DNA from 2 places in the Saccharopolyspora sp. NPDC049357 genome. Region 2 is predicted to be linked to the other one. Evidence: riboswitches for the same ligand, from Rfam matches in the RefSeq annotation. Region 2 holds a riboswitch; the other holds the start of a gene.

Region 1 (7,354 bases), on a different contig from region 2:
CGCCGATCCGCTCGCCTTCCGACACGCCCAGCGACACGCCGTCCAGCAACGGGCGCACGCCGTAGGACTTGCTGACCGTTTCCAGGTTGACCAGGTTCACCATCGAGGTTTCGACTACTCCATCACGCGTGGACTTGGGGCGGGGTGGGGCGATGGGCCGGCTCCTCGGAGACGACCTTGGCGCCCGGCACCGGGCCGTGCGCGACTCGGACGGTCCGGCAGACGCCCGCGCCGGAGAGCTCCGCGGCGACCCGGACGGCCTCGTCGGAGTCGGTGCACAGGAAAGCGCAGGTCGGGCCGGATCCCGAGACGACGCCGGCCAGCGCGCCCGCCTGCACGCCCGCGCGCAGCGTGCGCCGCAGGCCCGGACGCAGCGAGACCGCCGCGGATTGCAGGTCGTTGCCCAGCAGCAGCGCGAGCTGCCGGGGATCGCCGGAGGCCAGCGCCTCCAGCAGGGGTTCCACCTCACCGATGCGGCCGTTGCCGTTGTCCGCGCGGAGGCGGTCCAGCTCGCCGTAGACGCCGGGAGTGCTCAGGCCTTCGCGATCCAGCGCGATGACCCAGTGGTAGGTGTGCCGGGCCAGGACCGGGACCAGCCGCTCGCCGCGTCCGGTGCCCAGGGCGGTGCCGCCCTGCAGCGAGAACGGCACGTCGCTGCCGATCTTCCCGGCGAGCTCGCTGAGCTCGTCGCGGCCCAGTTCCAGCCGCCAGAGCTGGTTGACCGCCTGCAACGTGGCGGCGGCGTCGGCGCTGCCACCGGCCATGCCGCCGGCGACCGGGATGCCCTTGTTGATCGAGATCCGCACGCCGGGGTTCTCCGGGTCGCGCCCGCAGTGCTCGGCCAGCAGCCGCACCGCTTTCCACGCGAGATTCTCCGGGCCGGTGGGGACCTCGTCCGCTCCCTCGCCCTTGACCTCGATGGCCGGATCGTCCGCCGCCACCACCGTGACGTCGTCGGTCAGCGACAAGGCCTGGAAGACGGTGACCAGCTCGTGGTAGCCGTCCGGACGCGCGTCACCCACCGAGAGGTGGAGGTTCACCTTCGCCGGGACGCGGACGGTGATCGGTGTAGGAACCACGGAGAGCACACCAAGAGCCTACGTGGCCGAAGAACCCCACCGCCCACTTCCCTGCGCACAGCCCCACCCCAACCACAAACCTCCCGGTGACCAGCCCCCGATCCCCACCGGCCGGAACCCCGATCACCCCGGTATTCGGGCACCCGAACACCGGAGTAATCAGGTCCCCGATTGCGGCGGTATTCCGGCCCACGATTACCGGGGTGATCCGGTGTGCCTGGCTACGGCGGGATCGGGTGGGTGAATGCCGGGGTGGTCGGTGTCGACCGGCCCCGGCATTCGTGGCACGCCGTGAGCGTCAGGAGGCGGGGACGACGCCCACTCCGCCCCACTCCTGGGCGATGAAGTCCTTGACCTGCTGGCTGCGCAGCAGCTCGGCGAGCTTGAGCACGCGCGGGTCCTGGGCCAGCGCCGGGCTGGTCACCAGACCGTTGGCGTAGGGGTTGCCCTGCGAGCTCTCCACCAGCAGCGGGTTCGACAGCTTCGCCTTGATCGCGTAGTTGCCGTTGACCACCGCCGCGGCCGCGTCGTCGACCGAACGCGGCAGCTGGTCCGGGGACAGGTCCTTGAGCTGGACGTTCTTCGGGTTCTCCGCGATGGCGGCGTCCAGCCGGGTGCCGACGGCGGCCTCCGGCTTGAGCTTGATCAGACCGCCCTGCTCCAGCAGCTTCAGGCCGCGGAACTGGTTGGCCGGGTCGTTGGACAGCGTCACCGTGGCGCCCGCGGGCAGCTCGGCCAGGGACTTGGCCTGCTTGGAGTAGACGGCCAGCGGCTCCAGGTGCACCGGCTCGATCCAGGTGAACTCGCCGCCGCGCTCCTTGCGGTACTCCTCCAGGTACGGGACGTGCTGGAAGTAGTTCGCGTCCAGCTCACCGTTGGCGACGGCCTCGTTCGGCCGGTTGTAGTCGTCGAACTTCTCGATCTCGATGTCGATCCCGGCCTGCTGGGCCAGGTTGTCGTCGACGTACTGCAGGATCTCGCCGTGCGGCGTCGGGCTGACGCCGATCTTCAGCGGCGCGTTGGGGTCTTCGGCGGCGGAACCACCACCGCAGGCGGCCAGCAGCACCCCGGCCGAGGCGAGCAGTGCGGCGAAGCGCAAACGCATGTCGTGCGTCCTTTCAAACAGCCCGTTTTCAGGCAGGCAGGGTCAACGCACCGTCCTTTTGGGACGGAAGCGCGATGGGTTTTCTCCGCGGGAGGGAGGATTCAGCCGGCGGCGGTGCGCCGGCGATCGACGAGCTTGGCGGTGCGATCGGTGATCAGCTGCATCGCGAAGGCCAGCACCCCCAGCACCACGACCGATCCGTAGAGGAGCCGGTCGTCGTAGCCCTGGTAGCCGTCCTGGATCGCGGTCGTGCCCAGACCTCCGCCGCCGATGGCACCGGCCATCGCGGCGTAGCCGATCAGCGCCACCGCGGTGACGCCGATGGCTCCGACCAGCGCTGCTCGGGCTTCCCCGAGCAGCACCGTGCACACGATCCGCAACCTGCTGGAACCGGTCGTGATCGCGGCTTCCACCACGGTGAAAGCGACCTCGCGCAACGCGTTCTGCGTCAGCCGCGCGAAGAACGGGATCGCACCGATGGTCAGCGGCACGATCACCGCGCTGCTGCCGATCGAGGTCCCGATCAGCAGCCGGGTGAACGACGCCAGCACCACCAGCAGCACCACGAAGGGCACCGAGCGCACCACGTCCACGATCACGCCGAGCACCTTGTTCAGCACCGGTTTCGGGTTCAACCCGACCGGAGAGGTCAGGTGCAGCAGCACACCCAGCGGCAACCCGCCGACCACGGCCAGCACGGTCGCCACCAGCACCATGTAAAGCGTTTGAAGCGTTGCCTCGCCCAGTAGTTCGCCGACCTCCGACCAGGGGGTCACATCAGTCACGCAGCAGCAACTCCGTCAACGCTCACCGGGGCGCGCCGGACGTGCGCGTCCCGCTCGATCATCCACTTCAGCGCCGCCTCGGAACGCTCACCGGTCAGGCCGATCTTGAACTTGGCGACCGGGGTGTCGCCGAGGCGGGTCAGGCCACCGCCCAGGATCGCCAGGTCGACGGCGAACCGGTTGGAGGCCTCGGGGAGCAGCGCTCCCACAGCGGCGAAGCCGACCAGCACGATCTCGGCGACCACGTCGTGGCGGCCCGAAGTCGGGCGCAGCGACTCGGCCTGGTCGGTTTGGGGCAGCAGGGTGCCGCTGACCTTGCTGCCGGGCTCGGCGACGAGGTCCAGGACCTTGCCGTGCTCGACGACCTGGCCGTCTTCCAGCACCGCGACGTCGTCGGCGATCTTGCGCACCACCGCCATGTCGTGGGTGACCACCAGGACGGTGACGCCGAGCTCGGCACGCGCACGGTCGAGCACGGTCAGCACCGAGTCGGTGGTGGACGGGTCCAGCGCGGAGGTCGGCTCGTCGGCCAGCAGCACCGAGGGCTTGGCCGCCAGCGCGCGGGCGACCGCGATGCGCTGGCGCTGACCACCGGAGAGCTGGTCCGGGTAGGCCGCCGCCTTGTCGGTCAGGCCGACGAGGTCGAGGAGTTCACCGACGCGGTTGCGCCGCTGCGGGCCGCCGATGCCTGCGGCCTCCAGCGGGAGCGCGACGTTGCCCGCGGCGGTGCGCTGGCGCAACAGCGAATCACCCTGCGGCACAACGCCGATCTGCCTGCGGGCGGCGCGCAGCGCCTTGCCGTCCAGCGCCACCAGGTCGGTGCCGTCGACGCGGATGGCACCACCGTCGGGCTTCTCCAGCAGCGCGATGCACCGGGCCAGCGTCGACTTCCCCGCTCCGCTCGGTCCGACCACGCCGCACACGGAACCCGCGTTGACCTCCATCGACACGCCGTCGAGGGCGCGGACGGTGCTGCCGTTGTGCTGGAACGACTTGGTCAGGTTCTCGACTGAGATCACGATCTGCTCCACATCAGCTCGCGATGGCCGCGCCCGCGTTCGGGCAGCAGCCATGGGGAACTTCTAAGGGAAAAGGAAGAGAGAGGGAAGGGCCAGGTCACATCTCGCGACGACAGGCGCAGGTCGTGCGCCTTCCGTGGTCGATGAACCGTCGCTGCGTGAGCAGTTCCCTGATGTGGGGTACCCCGAACCGGGCGTTGCCGGTGGCAGGCAGGTTCGCTAACCGCGCGTTGGAATCCACAGCTACTCCATCGGTCCTGGCGTTAGCACCTGCCCGCGAGGGGTGGTTGCTGCGGCGTCAACAAGCCAGGTCTCTCAGCCGCTCGGGATGGATTTCCCGAATAGTAGACCCCATCGACAGGGCCCGACGCAAGCTGATAGCGGTCACTGACCGAAATCGTTTGCCAGATCACATACCGGGTGGAGCGGGAATTTTTCCGCAGCGGGTGGCGTTTTGGTCACCCTCAGTGATGTCGCAGCGCGTGGCCGCAAGCCCCCGGACGAGTGGTTCAGCTGCTCGACCCGGATGACGCGGCCTCCGCGATCCGGGCGAAATCGGCGATCCCCAGCTGCTCTCCGCGCGTCGTCGGATCGACGCCCGCCGCGCGCAGCAGCTCCTCAGCCCGAGCCGCCGAGCCGGCCCAACCCGCCAGCGCGCCCCGCAAGACCTTGCGCCGCTGCGCGAACGCCGCGTCGATGACGCGGAAGACGTCCTCGCGCGCCGCGTTCGACGGCGGATCAACCCGGTGGAAGGCCACGAGCCCGGAATCCACGTTGGGCACCGGCCAGAACACCTTGCGCGGCACCGGACCCGCGCGGCGGACGTCGGCGAACCACGCCGCCTTCGCGCTCGGCACCCCGTAGGTGCGGCTGCCGGGTTCGGCGGCCATCCGCTCGGCGACCTCGGACTGCACCATGACCAAGCCCTTGCGCAACGTCGGGAGCTCGGCCAGCAGGTGCAGCACCACGGGCACGGCGACGTTGTAGGGCAGGTTGGCGACCAGCGCGGTCGGCGGCTTCGCGAAGTCCTCCGCGCGCACCCGCAGGGCGTCGGCGGGCAGCACGGTCAGCCGGTCGGCGAGGCCGGGGGCGAACTCCTGCGCGGTCCGCGGCAGCCTGGCGGCCAGCACCGGGTCGATCTCCACGGCGACGACCTCTCCGGCCACCGGCATGATCGCCAACGTCAGCGAACCGAGCCCGGGACCGACCTCCAGCACGACGTCATCGGCACCGACCTCGGCGACCGAGACGATCCGGCGCACCGTGTTGGGGTCGTGCACGAAGTTCTGGCCGAGCTTCTTGGTCGGCTTGATGTCCAGCTCGGCGGCCAGCCGACGCACGTCGGCCGGGCCGAGCAGCGTCGCCTGCTGGTCGTCCACGGTGCAAGAACCTACCTGCGCCGCTCTCCCCGCGTCTCACCAGGGCGAACAACGCGAGAAGGGCGCCACCGGAATGCAACGGTGGCGCCCTCCGCGTGGAATTTCGAGATCAGTCCAGGCCGAGCTTGGACGAGCAGGACGGCCATGCGCCGTAGCTGCCTCCGCGGGCGTCGCGGACCTTCTCGGCGACCGCGATCTGCTGCTCGCGGCTGGCCTGGTGCGGGTACGGAGCGTACTGGTCGCCGCCGTAGGCGTCCCAGGTGGACTTGTCGAACTGCAGGCCACCGTAGTAACCGTTGCCGCTGTTCATGGCCCAGTTGCCGGTCGCCTCGCACTGGACGAGCTTGTCCCAGACATCGCTGTTCGGCGCGGGCTTGCCACCGACGCGGACGACCTTCTCGACCGGCGCCTTGGTGACCTTCTCGTCGACGACCTCGCGATCCGACTCCTCGCCGTTGCGCGTGGAGATGCGGGTGAACTGGATCTTCTCGCCGGCCTCGCCGGGAGACTCGACCCGCTCCTCGCCCTTGAACATCGAGTTGTCGACGATCTCGCGGACCGGCGGCGGAACCGGCACGGTCACGCTGATCACGGAGCTCTGCAGCCGGTCGATGCGCACCTCGGCGCCGGTGACCAGCTTGGCGTCGGCACCCGGGGTGACCTTGTCGTCCGGACCGAGCTTGAGCTTCCGCTCCTTGACGAGCTCGTCGATGTTGGCGGCGGTGGTGGTCAGCTGCTGCGGCGCACCACTGCCGTCGATGAGCGTGATGTCCTTCTGCGTGCGGACCGACAGCTCCATGCCCTGCTCGGGCACCGGCATGTTGCGGTCCGCGTTGAGGACGGCGCCGTCGGCGTTGACGCCGAGCTGGCGCAGGGCCTGCTCGACGGTCACCGAGCGGACCCACTCCTCGCGGACCTCGCCGTCGACGTTGAGCTTGAGCAGGCGACCGCGGTCGAGGGTGATGGTCTCGCCGTGGCCGACCTCGGCCTGCGGGGAGGGGCTCAGCGCGTCGTGCGCGCCGACGCGGATGCCCTGGTCCTCCAGGACCTCGCCCACGGTGTCGTCGTAGGTGTTGACGGTGCGCGTCTGCCCGTCCACCTCGACGGTGACCGACTTGTCCATCGCGGCGGCGGCGCCACCGGTGCCGGTCAGGCTCAGCAGCACACCGGCGACCGCGCCCTTGAGGAAGCGGCGCTTCCAGACGGTCAGCGCTTCGGTGACCTGCTGCGGCGGGAGAGCGCCCGCCTCGCCCTCGGGCATCGCCTCGAGGAAGTCCATCGGCGGCAGGACGGTCGTCTCGGCGTTGATCAGCCGGATGACCTCGTCGACGTCGATCTCGGCGGTCGCGAGCACGTCCTCGGCGTCGGGGCCGAGCACGTCGTAGACGTCCTGCGGGGTGATCTCGAAAGCACCTGGCGGGAAGCTCGGGTGCTCGTCGGACCACTGGGGGTCCGGGCGGTCGAGCAGGCCTACCGCGGTGTGCTGCTCGGTCGGCTGGACCGGGGTGAACCAGTCAGTCGCCGCGTCAAAGGAATCGGCCCAGTAGCCGTTGTTCCGCGGGGTCGCGAAACCGGCATGGCTGGGCTCGCCACGTCCGTTCACAGGGTCGTTACCTCCCGAAGGCGCAAAGTCGCGACCGCGAAGAACTGAACGTGAGAAGCGTTGGGCGAGTTCATGTTTCTCGCGCAACCCCTCTCGTTCCTCGCGTGCGCACAACCTTCGTGCTTCGTGTCTGTATCCGACTCCCGCAAGCCAATTGCCGCCTAGTCAGCCGCGAGCTCCTTGCGCTCACCGCAGACTTCCCCGACGTACACCGGCGAGACTAACGGGCGTTCCCCATGACTGGTTGTCATCGGTTACGGGGCCGAGACTCTACCGTGATCATGCGAGGCCGCCAAGGACCCGATTCGGACATGTGAGTCCGATTACGCTTGTTTGCCACGCAACCCAACACGATGTGTAGTCAAGATCGGTAAAAATTAGGCC
Region 2 (7,354 bases):
ACGGCCCCTTTCCCGCCACGGGAAAGGGGCCGTTTCTTCGACTGAGAAAACTCAGATCTTGTTCACGCGGGCGGCCATCGCCGACTTCTTGTTGGCGGCCTGGTTCTTGTGGATGACGCCCTTGCTCGCGGCCTTGTCCAGCAGACGACCGGCGGTCTGCTGCAGCTCGACGGCCTTGTCCTTCTCGCCGGCGTCAGCAGCCGTGCGGAACTTGCGGATGGCGGACTTCAGCGTGGTCTTCACGGCCTTGTTGCGCTGGCGGTTCGCCTCGTTGGTCTTGATCCGCTTCATCTGGGACTTGATGTTGGCCACTGGTGCGCCTCTTCCTCGTCAGTCGAATCGCGTGCCGCACTCGATCGGCCCGGCCCGAAGACCGGTTTTCCTCCACGGCGGAATGCCGTACGACACGGTCGTCCATGTTAACAAGGCTCACCTGCGCGTTCGCCGGGTGGTCCGCGCGCCGCGAGGACGCTCACAACCGCTCGGAATCCGCTGTGCGCAGGCCATACGGTGATCCCTCGTGCTGACCGCGTTGAACTGGCCCGGATTCGCCGATCTCACCCTCGCCGGGCTGCTGTTCCTCTGCGCGGCGGCGTTCCTCGCCGGAGCCGTGGACGCGATCGTCGGAGGCGGTGGCCTCATCCAGCTGCCCGCGATGCTGATGCTGCTGCCGGGCGGCGAGGTCATCTACTCGCTGGCCACCAGCAAGGTCGCCGCGATCGCCGGGACCTCGGCCGCGGCCCGCACCTACGCCAAGCGCACCCCGATGGACTGGCGGGCCGCGCTGCCGATGGCCCTGGTGGCGCTGGTCGGATCGCTGGGCGGAGCGGCACTGGCCGATGCGCTGCCCTCCTCGGTCCTCAACGTCGTGGTGCTGGTCGCGCTTGTCGTGGTCGGCATCTACACGTGGCGCAAGCCCGATCTCGGCTCGGTGGACGCTCCCCGGTTCACGCGTCGGCTCCAGCTGGTGCTGATGCTGCTCGGCGGTGCGGTGATCGGGTTCTGGGACGGCATCGCCGGGCCCGGAACCGGCTCGTTCCTCGTCTTCTGGCTGGTCATCCTGGTCGGCTTCGCCTTCGTCACCGCATCGGCGACCGCGAAGGTCGTCAACGTGGCCACCAACCTGGGCGCGCTGTTCTTCTTCATCCCGGCCGGAAAGGTCCTGTGGGGTCTGGGGCTGGTGATGGCCGCCAGCAACATCGCGGGCAGCGTGCTGGGCGCGACGCTGGCCGCCGGTCGCGGATCGGCGTTCGTGCGACGGGTGTTCCTGACGGTCGTGGTCGGACTCGTGGTCAGCCTCGGCTGGAAGATCGCGCTCAGCAGCTGATCGGAACTAAGCTCCCCGGACTCATGGGGGCTGCCGCAGTCGTTCTCGTCGTCCTGGCCGCTTTCGCGCACGCCGGTTGGAACTTCTTCGCCAAGCGCGCAGGCTCGTCCGGGGCGGGTTTCGTGTGGCTGACCGCGACCTGCTCGGCGGTGCTGTACCTGCCGGTGGCCGCGGGCGCGCTGCTGGTGACCGGCGCTCCCCCGCTGGGCGCGTGGCTGGTGGGCGTGCTGGTCAGCGCCGTCATCCACCTCGGTTACTTCCTGCTGCTGCAGCACGGCTACGCCGTCGGCGACATGTCCGTGGTGTACCCGCTGGCCAGGGGCACCGGGCCGATGCTGTCGATGCTGGTGGCGGTGCTGGTGCTGCACGAGCGGCCTGGATGGCTCGGGGTGTGCGGCGGTCTTCTGGTGGTCGCCGGAGTCTTCGTGATCGGCCTGTCCGACGGGGTGCCGCGCGCCGGGGCGAACCTCGCCGGAGTCGGGTTCGGACTGCTCACCGGAGCACTGATCGCGACTTACACGGTGTGGGACGCGCACGCGGTGACCGGGCTGGCGCTGTCACCGCTGCTGTTCGACTGGGCCAACAACCTCTCCCGCAGCGCCATGCTCGCGCCCTACGCCGCACGGCGGCGCGATGCGCTCGTCCGGACATGGACCGAACACCGGCGGGAGATCCTCGCCGTCGGGCTGCTGTCTCCCCTGGCCTACATCCTGGTGCTGTTCGCGATGCAGATGGCGCCGGTGAGCCTGGTGGCCCCGGCGCGCGAGCTGAGCATCGTCATCGCCGGGCTGCTGGCCTGGCGGCTGCTCGGCGAGGCGCAACCGGTGCGGCGGATGACCGGTGCGGTCGTGGTGCTCGCCGGAGTGGTGCTGCTCGGCGTGGCGTGATCAGTTGCGCTGGTTGCGCAGCGAGACCAGGCGCAGAACTGTCTTCTCCAGGGCGTAGTCGGCGTCGGCGGCCATGCCCTTCACACCCGCGTTGACCTCGGCGACGACCTGCAGCGCCGCGGCCAGGCTCGTCGGCGTCCAGCCGCGCGACTGCGACTGGGCCTTCTTGACCTTCCAGGCGGGCATGCCGAGATCGCCTGCCAGGCGGTAGGGATCGTTGCGCCCTCCCGCCGCCGCGACGCGGCCGATGGTGCGGACCGAGTCCGCGAGGGCGTCGGCGATGAGCACGTGCGGCACGCCGAGCTGGATCGCCCAGCGCAGCGCCTCCAACGCTCCCGCCCGGTCACCGACCACGGCCTTCTCCGCGACCGCGAACCCCGTCACCTCGGCGCGGCCCCTGTAGTAGCGGCCGACCGCGTCCGCGTCGATCTTGCCGCCCGTGTCGGCCACCAGCTGCGAGGCCGCGGCCGACAGTTCCCGCAGGTCCGAGCCGACCGCCTCGATCAGCGCGCTGACCCCGCCGGAGTCGGATTTGCCGCCCGCGCGGCGGATCTCGTCGCGGACGAACGCCTCGCGGTCGGCGGGCTTGGTGAGCTTCTTGCACTCGGTGACCCGGGCGCCGACCTTCTTCAGCGCGTTGGGCAGTTCCTTGGCGTGCTTGGCCCGCCCGCCACCGTTGTGCAGGACGATCAGGGTCACGCCCTCGGCCGGTTGCTTGGCGTGCAGGAGTAAGGCCTCGGCGATCTCCTTCCCGGCGTCCTGCGCCGATTCGATCGCGAGCACGCGAGCCTCTGCGAACAGCGAGGGACTCAGCATTTCGGCCAGCTCCGGAGGGGTGAGCTCACTCACCTTCACCCGGCTGAAATCGGCCTCCGGATCGGCCGCGCGAGCTGCCCCGACCGCAGCCCACATCGCGCGCTCCACCAGCAGCTCTTCGTCTCCGAGAACCAGGTGCAGCGGGTCCGCGACAACGGTCGGTGAGCTCATGGAGGAATGGTCCCACGGGCCCGCGACAGTCTCGCCATCTGGATGCGCACTGGCCAGAAATGCATTGGTTCAACTAACGTTGCCCTCACAACCGAATAGCTCATCCAGAGGGGCAGAGGGAACGGCCCGTTGAAGCCCCGGCAACCGTTCGTCCGATGCATCGTGCAAAAACCCGCGCGAGGTCACGGACGGAACAGGTGCCAATTCCGACCCGTCCGCGGGACAGATGAGGAGAGGACCTCGCGCGATGACTGCTGCTGCCCCCGCCAACACGACCGCCGGCAAGAAGTTCGATCTCGGCAACGCCGTCGAACTGGTGTCCAAGGAAGAGGGACACCGGCAGCCGCTGGCCCCCGAGTTCGTCTCCCTCGAAGACTTCTCGCCCCTTGAGGTCGCCTACGACTTCGGCAAGATCCGCCGCGAGGAGATCGAGGCCGGTCCGCGTTCGATCTGGCGCTACAAGCAGTTCCTGCCGGTCCCGGGCAACGTCGACCAGATCCCGAACACCGAGCCCGGCTGTACCCGCTTGATCCAGGCGGACAACCTCGCCAAGGCCCTCGGCGTGAAGAAGATCTGGATCAAGGACGACACCGGCAACCCGACGCACTCCTTCAAGGACCGCGTCGTCGCCGTCGCACTGGCCGCCGCCCGCGAGTTCGGGTTCAAGGTGCTGGCCTGCCCGTCGACCGGCAACCTCGCCAACGCCGTGGCCGCCGCCGCTGCCCGCGCCGGCTGGGACTCGGTCGTGCTGGTGCCCAAGACCCTCGAACGCGCCAAGATCCTGATGAGCGCGGTCTACGACGGTTCGCTGCTGGCCGTCGACGGCAACTACGACGACGTCAACCGGCTCGCGACCGAGCTCGCCGGGGAGCACGAGGACTGGGCGTTCGTCAACGTCAACGTCCGGCCCTACTACTCCGAGGGCTCCAAGACCCTGGCCTTCGAGGTCGCCGAGCAGCTGGGTTGGCGCATCCCCGAGCAGATCGTGGTGCCGATCGCCTCCGGCTCGCAGCTGACCAAGGTCTACAAGGGCTTCAACGAGTTCGCCCAGGTCGGCCTGGTCGACGAGAGCCCGGTGAAGATCTTCGGCGCGCAGGCGTCCGGCTGCTCCCCGGTCTCCACCGCCTTCCGCAACGGCCACGACGTGGTGCAGCCGGTCAAGCCGGACACCATCGCCCGCTCGCTGGCCATCGGCGCCCCCGCCGACGGTCCGTACGTGCTCGACATCGTCCGCAAGACCGGCGGTGCCATCGAGGACGTCACCGACGACGAGGTCCGCGCCGGCATTCGCCTGCTGGCCCGCACCGAGGGCATCTTCGCCGAGACCGCCGGTGGCGTGACCGTGGCGACCGCCAAGAAGCTCATCGAGGCCGGCAAGATCGACCCGGACGCCGAGACGGTCCTGCTGATCACCGGTGACGGCCTCAAGACCCTGGACGCCGTCGAAGGCCAGCTCGGCCCGAAGGCCACCGTCGCCCCGAACACCGAGTCGGTGAACCAGGCTCTGGGCCTCTGATTCAGTTGTAGGCGAATCCTCCTCTCTCACAGGTGGGTGGTTGTCCCGGCGGGACGACCACCCACCTTTTTGTCCACTTCGGGCGCTCAGTTGTCGGTGGCGCGCAGCGGGTCTCCACGTGCGACGAAGCGAGGTCCCCGCGGTCCGGGGAGGACCGCGATGTCTCCTTCCTGGTCGGTGCGCAACACCCGGGTGCCCGCGCGGGCCAGCGTGTCGATCACGAACGGGTTCGGGTGCCCGTAGTCGTTGCCCGCGCCGACGCTGATCAGCGCGAGCCTCGGCCGCACCGCGCGCAGGAAGCGCGGTGTCGTGTAGCGGGATCCGTGGTGCGGCACCTTGAGCACGTCCGCACGCAGATCCGCGCCGGAGGACACCAGACGTCCCTGCCCCGGCAGCTCCACGTCACCGGTGAGCAGCACGCGTCCCGCCGGCGTGGTCGCGCGGATCACCAGCGACGAATCGTTGGCGTCGTCGGCGGTCTGCGTGCGGGTCACGCCGGGGTCGGGGGCCAGGACGTCGAGCACGAGGCCGGGCCACGCCAACCGCTGCCCGGCCTGCAGCGTGACGATCGGCGTGCGGTGCGCGCGGGTGTCGCGCACCAGGTCGTCGAAGGCCCACTTCGGTTCGCGCAACGGCCCGATCGCCACCGCGCCGACCGATGCCTCACCCAGCACCGTGCGCAGCCCGCTGACGTGGTCGGCGTGCAGGTGCGTGAGCACCGCCATCGATACCCGGCGAATCCCCAGGCGCCGCAGGCAGTTCGCCGCCCGGCGCGGGTCCGGGCCGGTGTCGACCACGACGGCCTCCTCCGGCCTCCCGGTCGCCAGCACCAGTCCGTCGCCCTGCCCCACGTCGCAGGCCACCACGCTCCAGCCCTGCGCGGGCCAGCCCGGCAGCATGGTGCGCACCGGCAGCACGACCAACGCGCTGAGCAGCACCGCGACCACCGCGAGCAGCCGAATCCTCCTCCCTCGCAACGCGATCAAGCCCACCAGCAGCAGAACCGCCAGCAGCAGTCCACCACCGGTGCCCGTCGGCCAGTCGAACACCGCGCCCGGCACCGCCGAGGCGCGACCGGCGACCAGCAGCACCCACTCCAACTCCGGTCCGGCCAGCACGACGCCGACCGCCGCCGCCCACGCCGACACCGGTGCGAGGACGGTGGCCAGCACGCCGAACACCGTCGCCGGGGCGATCACCGGGGCCGCCAGCAAGTTGGCCGGCACCGCCACCAGGCTCACGCCTCCGGAGATCGCGGCGATCAGCGGCGCGGTGACCACGTGCGCGGCCACCGGAACCGCGATCGCCTCGGCCAGTCCGACCGGCACGCCCCGCGCCCGCAACGCCGCCGCCCACACCGGCGCCAGCAGCACCAAACCCGCCGTGGCCGCGACCGACAGGGCGAACCCCGCGCTGACCGCCAGCTCCGGCAACAGGAGCAGCAGCCCGATCACGCTCGCCGCCAGCGCCGGCAGCGCCGATCGGCGGCGGCCCAGCACCAGCGCGAGCAGCGTGATGGCTCCCATCACCGCGGCGCGCAGCACGCTCGGTTCGGGCCCGGTCAAAGCGACGAACCCGACCAGCGCCGCACCAGCACCCAGCGCGCAGACCACCGGACCCATGCCCAGCAGGCGCAGCAGCACCAGGACCGCGCCGCACACGATCGCCAGGTTCGCCCCTGAGACGGCCGTGAGATGGCTCAGGCCCGCCGTCTCGAACTCCTGCTCCACCTCCGGGTCCAGCCCGCTGGTGTCGCCGACGACCAGTCCGGGCAGCAGCCCGGCCGCTTCCGGCCCCAGGTGCCGTCCGGCGACCTCGCGCAGCCCCGCACGCATGCCCGCGGCCACGCGCTGCCACTCCGGCGGCGCCGCGACCTCACCCGGTGCCCGGTAGACCGGTACCACCGCCACGACGAGCTGTCCGTCGTGCGGCGCTGCCGCCTTGCCTCGGACGGTGAGCCGCTGCCCGGCGATCAGTCCGCGCCACGACTCGGTCGGCACCAGCAGCACCACCGAACCGCCTGCCGCATGACGACGTCCGGCGATCTCGGCTGTCAGCACCTCCGCTCTGGCGAGCGAGCGGTCCTGCGCCCGGCTGGCGCCGAAAGCAGCCCCTCGCAGCGGAGTTGGCGCGGCCGTCAGCTCCACCCGCAAGGCCACCTGCTCACCGGAACCCGTCGCGCGGCGGAGCGGATGTTCCTCGACGTCGTGGGCCCGGATCGCGATGGCGGTCGCCGAGACCGCGGCGAGCAGCAGAACCACCAGCACCGCCTTGGACCCCGTCCGCCGCGCGATCATCAGGACCACCGGGAGCGCCGCCACCAGCGCCGTCACCGCGGCCGGCACCCAGCCCGCCAGCAGACCGAGCAGCGTCACCGCCCAGACCGCCGCTGCCGCCGGGACCAACCGCAGGTCCAGCCGCCGGATCACACCCGCACCAGATCGCGCAGCTTGGACAGCCGAGCCTCGCCGATCCCCCCGACCTCCCGGAGCTGGTCCACCGAGTCGAAGCGGCCGTGTTCGGTGCGCCACTGCAGGATTCGCTCGGCGGTGACCTCGCCGACCCCTGGTAGTCCATCGAGCTGCTCCTTCGTCGCGGTGTTGAGGTTGACCTCGCCGTCGCCGCCCCCACCGGCTC

What was found. A riboswitch is a leader RNA that binds a small molecule or an ion and turns the genes downstream of it on or off. The one in region 2 is predicted to bind S-adenosylmethionine.
Region 1: another riboswitch for S-adenosylmethionine. It lies ahead of AB0J91_RS23005 (methionine ABC transporter ATP-binding protein); the one in region 2 lies ahead of thrC (threonine synthase).

The regions. Positions count from the first base shown of each region.
Region 1 covers NZ_JBFAQJ010000030.1:35,798-43,151, forward strand. Annotated here, with positions in the region: gene AB0J91_RS22985 (ABC-F family ATP-binding cassette domain-containing protein) at 1-103, opposite strand, end outside; gene AB0J91_RS22990 (4-(cytidine 5'-diphospho)-2-C-methyl-D-erythritol kinase) at 123-1,079, opposite strand; gene AB0J91_RS22995 (MetQ/NlpA family ABC transporter substrate-binding protein) at 1,378-2,184, opposite strand; gene AB0J91_RS23000 (ABC transporter permease subunit) at 2,286-2,969, opposite strand; gene AB0J91_RS23005 (methionine ABC transporter ATP-binding protein) at 2,966-3,988, opposite strand; SAM riboswitch class I at 4,234-4,323, opposite strand; gene rsmA (16S rRNA (adenine(1518)-N(6)/adenine(1519)-N(6))-dimethyltransferase RsmA) at 4,498-5,367, opposite strand; gene AB0J91_RS23015 (transglycosylase family protein) at 5,477-6,970, opposite strand.
Region 2 covers NZ_JBFAQJ010000002.1:196,393-203,746, forward strand. Annotated here, with positions in the region: gene rpsT (30S ribosomal protein S20) at 52-312, opposite strand; gene AB0J91_RS02620 (TSUP family transporter) at 521-1,327, shown strand; gene AB0J91_RS02625 (EamA family transporter) at 1,351-2,214, shown strand; gene holA (DNA polymerase III subunit delta) at 2,215-3,201, opposite strand; SAM riboswitch class I at 3,299-3,434, shown strand; gene thrC (threonine synthase) at 3,449-4,717, shown strand; gene AB0J91_RS02640 (DNA internalization-related competence protein ComEC/Rec2) at 4,804-7,146, opposite strand; gene AB0J91_RS02645 (ComEA family DNA-binding protein) at 7,143-7,354, opposite strand, start outside.